DNA from 2 places in the Bacillus yunxiaonensis genome. Region 1 is predicted to be linked to the other one. Evidence: a T-box and tRNA genes for the amino acid it is inferred to sense, from the RefSeq annotation. Region 1 holds a T-box; the other holds one or more tRNA genes.
What was found. A T-box is a leader RNA that pairs with one kind of tRNA and senses whether it is charged. The one in region 1 lies ahead of WAX78_RS03845 (tryptophan--tRNA ligase), so its partner is inferred to be a tRNA-Trp.

Region 2: it encodes a tRNA-Trp, which carries the amino acid that the T-box ahead of WAX78_RS03845 (tryptophan--tRNA ligase) is inferred to sense. The anticodon was not compared.

The regions. Positions count from the first base shown of each region.
Region 1 covers NZ_JBAWSV010000001.1:768,682-771,862, forward strand. The annotation lists gene WAX78_RS03845 (tryptophan--tRNA ligase) at 109-1,080, opposite strand; T-box leader at 1,137-1,350, opposite strand; gene WAX78_RS03850 (1-deoxy-D-xylulose-5-phosphate reductoisomerase) at 1,491-2,645, shown strand; gene WAX78_RS03855 (GNAT family N-acetyltransferase) at 2,709-3,173, shown strand.
Region 2 covers NZ_JBAWSV010000006.1:5-3,185, reverse strand. The annotation lists gene WAX78_RS17370 (CBS domain-containing protein) at 119-538, opposite strand; tRNA gene WAX78_RS17365 (tRNA-Glu) at 1,196-1,267, opposite strand; tRNA gene WAX78_RS17360 (tRNA-Asn) at 1,269-1,343, opposite strand; tRNA gene WAX78_RS17355 (tRNA-Ile) at 1,347-1,423, opposite strand; tRNA gene WAX78_RS17350 (tRNA-Trp) at 1,434-1,504, opposite strand; tRNA gene WAX78_RS17345 (tRNA-Thr) at 1,508-1,583, opposite strand; tRNA gene WAX78_RS17340 (tRNA-Phe) at 1,605-1,680, opposite strand; tRNA gene WAX78_RS17335 (tRNA-Asp) at 1,693-1,768, opposite strand; tRNA gene WAX78_RS17330 (tRNA-Met) at 1,771-1,847, opposite strand; tRNA gene WAX78_RS17325 (tRNA-Ser) at 1,876-1,968, opposite strand; tRNA gene WAX78_RS17320 (tRNA-Ala) at 1,987-2,062, opposite strand; tRNA gene WAX78_RS17315 (tRNA-Pro) at 2,077-2,150, opposite strand; tRNA gene WAX78_RS17310 (tRNA-Arg) at 2,160-2,233, opposite strand; tRNA gene WAX78_RS17305 (tRNA-Leu) at 2,237-2,325, opposite strand; tRNA gene WAX78_RS17300 (tRNA-Gly) at 2,340-2,414, opposite strand; tRNA gene WAX78_RS17295 (tRNA-Leu) at 2,451-2,531, opposite strand; tRNA gene WAX78_RS17290 (tRNA-Lys) at 2,549-2,624, opposite strand; tRNA gene WAX78_RS17285 (tRNA-Gln) at 2,630-2,704, opposite strand; tRNA gene WAX78_RS17280 (tRNA-Tyr) at 2,710-2,793, opposite strand; tRNA gene WAX78_RS17275 (tRNA-Val) at 2,810-2,885, opposite strand; rRNA gene rrf (5S ribosomal RNA) at 2,890-3,005, opposite strand; partial or broken rRNA gene WAX78_RS17265 (23S ribosomal RNA) at 3,099-3,181, opposite strand, start outside.

The DNA of each region.
Region 1 (3,181 bases):
ACTTTGATTTTATGTTAACAAAAGGTGCTTTCATGTACAAAAAACACCTTTTCAATCTACAACTATTTTTTAATAAGACAAAAGGAACGAAATCTTTTCCTATTCACATTAACACCCAATCCGTTTTTTTATTTCCATTAAATTCTTCTTAGCAATTTCCCTTGCACGTTCTGCTCCTTTTTTGAGTGCTTCCTGAAGCAACTGCGGTTGACTCATATACATTTCATATTTCTTTCTTGGCTCCTCTAACTCACGATTAATAACTCGAAGTAGCTCTTTTTTTACATCCCCCCAGCCGATGCCTGTTGCGTATTGTTCTTTCATAATTGTAACTTCCTCAGCTGTCGCAAACTCTTTATACAACATAAATAATGTTTCAAGTTCCTTCGGTTCACTTGGTAAAGATGAATCCGTTTTAATCTTGAAAATAAGCTTTTTCAACTTTTCTGGCTCTTCAAATAGCGGAATAACATTTCCATAGCTTTTACTCATTTTCCGTCCGTCAAGACCTGGTACAATTGCCCCTTCTTCTTGAATGATATACTCAGGCAATATAAAGATTTCACCGAATGCGTTATTAAAATACGTTGCGATATCTCTTGCAATTTCTACATGTTGAATTTGATCTTTTCCAACCGGAACATAGTTTGATTGAAATAATAAAATATCAGCAGCCATTAAAATTGGATACGTATATAATCCCATGTTTACACCAGTATCTGCATCTATCCCTGCTTCTATATTTTGATCAACCTTTGCCTTGTAAGCATGCGCTCGGTTCATTAAACCTTTTGGAGTAAGACAAGCTAAAATCCAATACAATTCTAAAATTTCCGGTACATCTGATTGACGATAAAAAATTACATGCTCATCTAAACCTAATGATAACCATGTCGCTGCTACTTCCTTCGTATATTCACGAAATTTCATTGGATCTTGCACTGCATTTAATGCATGATAATCAGCAATAAAATATAATGCCTCTCCTTCTCTCTGTTTAGAAAGCTGTAAGGCTGGTTTAATTGCTCCAATATAATTTCCAAGATGCGGATGTCCAGTTGGTTTAATTCCTGTTAACATAACATTTTTATTCACAACTACTCCTCCTTTATCATGCAAAAAAGTCCCTCAATCCTAAAAAGGACGAGGGACTCCCGCGGTACCACCTTTATTAGCTACAAATACATAGCTCTCTTTACAATTCGAATAACGTCGAAATAACCGTCATAGCCTACTCAGTTCAGCATGAAGCTCGAGAGTCCATTCCATATTTTTCTCTTACTGATTCCCACCAACCATCAGCTCTCTATAAAGTTCCAAATATGTACTCTTCTCCATCATCGCTTTTTCTTTTAAATTTTCCTTATTATACCACAGTTATTTTTCATATAAAAGAGAACTTTCTGTCTTATTATGCAGGAATTTTCCTTTTTTTATCTAATTAGATAAAGGTTTACGGAAAGGATTCATACAACTATGGAGGATTTATTATGGTAAAATACATTTCAATTCTTGGATCAACTGGCTCTATTGGGACATCAGCACTAGATGTAATCGCTGCTCACCCAGAACACTTTCAAATTATCGGGCTAAGCGCAAATCAAAATATTGATATGCTAGAACAACAAATACAAACATTTCAACCGCGCATTGTAAGTGTGAGTACAAAAGAATTAGCACATACACTGCGCTCACGAATTTCTACTCAAACAAAAGTGGTATATGGAGATGAAGGATTAATTGAAGTTGCTACGCATCCTGATAGTAATCTTGTCTTAACTTCTGTCGTTGGTGTAGCAGGACTACTTCCAACAATCGAAGCACTAAAAGAAAAAAAAGACATTGCAATCGCTAATAAAGAAACGTTAGTTGCAGCTGGACACATTGTTACAGAATTAGCAAAGAAAAATCATTGTCGCCTTATTCCAGTAGATAGTGAGCATTCTGCTATTTTCCAGTGCTTAAATGGTGAAAATAATAAAGAAATTGAAAAGTTAATTGTAACAGCATCTGGCGGTGCATTCAGGGATAAAACACGCGAAGAAATGACACTGCTCAAAGCGAAAGATGCGCTAAAACATCCAAATTGGCTAATGGGAGCAAAATTAACAATTGACTCTGCAACATTATTAAATAAAGGGTTTGAAGTAATGGAAGCGCGATGGTTATTTGATGTTCCTTACGAAAAAATCGATGTTATGATTCATAAAGAAAGTATTATTCATTCCCTTGTAGAATTTGTAGATGGCTCTATTATGGCTCAGCTCGGAGCACCTGATATGCGAATGCCTATTCAATATGCATTCCACTATCCATCACGTTTACCATCTGCCTTCAAAAAATTAAATTTATTAGAAGTTGGCAGCTTGCATTTTGAAAAACCTGATTTAGAGAAATTCCCTTGTCTCCACTATGCTTACGAGGCCGGGAAAGTTGGCGGTACAAAACCAGCTGTACTAAATGCTGCGAATGAAATTGCAAATGCTTTATATTTACAAGACAAGATTTCATTTTTTGACATTGAAAGAACAATCTATTCTACATTAGAAGCTCACCATAATATTGCTAACCCTTCATTAGAAGAGGTATTAGCAGTTGACCAATGGGCACGTCAATATGCCAATGAATTACTTGTAAAAAATTAGAACTAGTTATACGGTAGAGTGAGAATCCTATATTCTCACTCTTTTCATAAAGGGGGCCTCTACTTGATTCGAAAATTATCTCCTTCTTCTATTGAAGAAGCTGCGGAAATTTTAGAAGTTCAAATTCCCGCATATAAAATTGAAGCACAGTATATTCAAAACAATTCAATTCCTCGATTGTATGACACAATTTTTGATATCCAAAATTGTAATGAAATCTTTTATGGATACTTCATTGGTGATACTTTAGCTGGGTTTATTTCATTTCTATATGAGGATGATGTTGTTGATATTCATCGCCTCGTTGTTTCCCCTACATATTTTCATAGAGGAATTGCAACAGCACTATTGCAACATCTATTTCAACTACATGAAGAAACAACACCTTATATTGTACAAACTGGTAAGAAAAATACACCTGCCATCGCTTTATATAAGAAACATAATTTTATAGAAACAAAAGAAATTACATTACCAGATGGTCTAGTTCTTGTACAGTTGAAAAAATCCAATATGTTACTCCATTAAAGGGCCAT
Region 2 (3,181 bases), on a different contig from region 1:
AGGGGCCAAACGACCGAAAATTCTAGCCGCTAGAGCTGGACAATGCTTTTCCCTCAATCTTAAGGTGAGGTTCTTGTTGGCCACGAATAGCGGGATAAAAAACAGCATAAAATATTCTTTACTTTATATCCTCTGATATTTCACTTAAGGCAACACCCGCTTGATCATCTGCATATTTAGTTGTCGCTAAATCCCCAAGTGATAACATTCCAACAATTTGTCCATGTTCAATTACCGGCAATCTTCTGATTTGGTAACGTGCCATTAACTCTGACGCTTTTTCAACAGCGTCATCAGGAGACACTGAAATAATTTGTGTTGTCATAACATTTGTAATTTGATTAGAACCTGGGTGCTTTTCTGCAATTCCTCTCACAACTAAATCACGGTCTGTTACAAGACCAATAACGTGATTATTCTCTACAACAGGAATCATCCCTATATCTTCTTCTTTCATTTTCACAGCTGCTTCATACACATTATCTAGCGGCGTACAATGTACAATATTTGTGCTCATCAATTCTCTAACAGTTGTCATAAATATATACCCTCCTTTACACACTTTAGCCTTTCCAATTCTCCTTATTTAAATTCGCAGTTCCTAGAAAGATGAATGCAATACGATACGCTCATCTCTGTAAAAACAAAGGATTTTTCTCTTTAACAACCTCGGACAATTGTCTAAATAGCGCCAGCTAAGGACAATTAGACTTTTAGTCACTAGTCATAGAACTATAAATTAAGTTGGGTATTCTAAAATATGACGATCCATCTAAGATCATTAGAATTGAGAAGAGAAAATATTGATTTTATTCATCAGTGCAGCTAAAATAGTCAATCGATAAAATATAATGTATAATGTTCTTTCCTAATTACACAAAATAATACAAAATCCTTTATTATTCACAATAAAAAATGAAATATTTCATAATATGTTAAAAATAAAGTGACACTCTCATCAATAGGGTTTTCTTCATCCCTCACTAATCGAGCTCTTATGGGCAGTTATCACCCAGCTATCTTCTTTGACTCCTATGAGCTTTAAGGTAGATTTAGAAATAATAGGATAAACATGTTTGTAAGGAGATTATTGATCAAGGAAGTAATTATGGTTTGATAAAACAAAGATATAGAAGATATAGTATCTATTTTCTTCAAAAAAAAAGAGTCAGCATATTGCTGACTCTTTTTTTAGTGACCCGTACGGGATTCGAACCCGTGTTACCGCCGTGAAAGGGCGGTGTCTTAACCACTTGACCAACGGGCCATGGCTCCGCAGGTAGGACTCGAACCTACGACCGATCGGTTAACAGCCGATAGCTCTACCACTGAGCTACTGCGGAATATGGTGGGCCTAAATGGACTCGAACCATCGACCTCACGCTTATCAGGCGTGCGCTCTAACCAGCTGAGCTATAGGCCCATATTTCTTACAGGGGCAGTAGGAATCGAACCCACACCGGAGGTTTTGGAGACCTCTGTTCTACCTTTAAACTATGCCCCTAAGTGGTGCCGGCTAGAGGACTTGAACCCCCAACCTACTGATTACAAGTCAGTTGCTCTACCAATTGAGCTAAGCCGGCTAGTTTACAAAAAAAAAAAAATGGTGGCTCGGGACGGAATCGAACCGCCGACACGAGGATTTTCAGTCCTCTGCTCTACCGACTGAGCTACCGAGCCTTTATGTAAAAATGGCGGTCCCGACCGGGGTCGAACCGGCGATCTCCTGCGTGACAGGCAGGCATGTTAACCACTACACCACGGGACCATTGGTTGCGGGGACAGGATTTGAACCTGCGACCTTCGGGTTATGAGCCCGACGAGCTACCAGACTGCTCCACCCCGCGATGATATAATATTCTTTTAAATAAAAAATGGAGGAGGTAGAGGGATTCGAACCCCCGCGCGACTCTCGCCGCCTGTCGGTTTTCAAGACCGATCCCTTCAGCCGAACTTGGGTATACCTCCGTATATATGAAGCTTTAATGGTGGAGCCTAGCGGGATCGAACCGCTGACCTCCTGCGTGCAAGGCAGGCGCTCTCCCAGCTGAGCTAAGGCCCCATTTTTTAAAACTATCGGGAAGACAGGATTCGAACCTGCGACCCCCTGGTCCCAAACCAGGTGCTCTACCAAGCTGAGCCACTTCCCGTTAATAAAGCGCGCCCGAGAGGACTCGAACCCCTAACCTTTTGATCCGTAGTCAAACGCTCTATCCAATTGAGCTACGGGCGCATATGGTGCCGAGGGCGGGGGTCGAACCCGCACGGTGGTCACCCACCGCAGGATTTTAAGTCCTGTGCGTCTGCCTGTTCCGCCACCCCGGCGTCATATTGAAAATTGGAGCGGAAGACGGGATTCGAACCCGCGACCCCAACCTTGGCAAGGTTGTATTCTACCACTGAACTACTTCCGCAAAACATATATGACTGATTGCTTATTTAATTAAAAGTGCGGGTGAAGGGAGTCGAACCCCCACGCCAAAGGCGCCAGATCCTAAGTCTGGTGCGTCTGCCAATTCCGCCACACCCGCATATTATATTTTAAAAATGGTGAGCCATGAAGGACTCGAACCTTCGACCCTCTGATTAAAAGTCAGATGCTCTACCAACTGAGCTAATGGCTCTTAAATGGCTGGGCTAGCTGGATTCGAACCAGCGCATGACGGAGTCAAAGTCCGTTGCCTTACCGCTTGGCTATAGCCCATCAAATGGTGGAGGGGGGCAGATTCGAACTGCCGAACCCGAAGGAGCGGATTTACAGTCCGCCGCGTTTAGCCACTTCGCTACCCCTCCGACATTTAAATATATATGGTGGAGGATGACGGGATCGAACCGCCGACCCCCTGCTTGTAAGGCAGGTGCTCTCCCAGCTGAGCTAATCCTCCATTTGCCTGGCAACGTCCTACTCTCACAGGGACAAAGTCCCAACTACCATCGGCGCTAGAGAGCTTAACTTCCGTGTTCGGTATGGGAACGGGTGTGACCTCTCTGCCATCATTACCAGACTTTTATTATTATACACATTCTTTTCAGAATGTCAACAGGAATTTCAAAAAAATATATTCCTTCAAAACTAGATAACATTTGCTTCATATTATATGGTTAAGTCCTCGATCTATTAGTATTCGTCAGCTCCACATGTCACCATGCTTCCACCTCGAACCTATCAACCTGATCATCT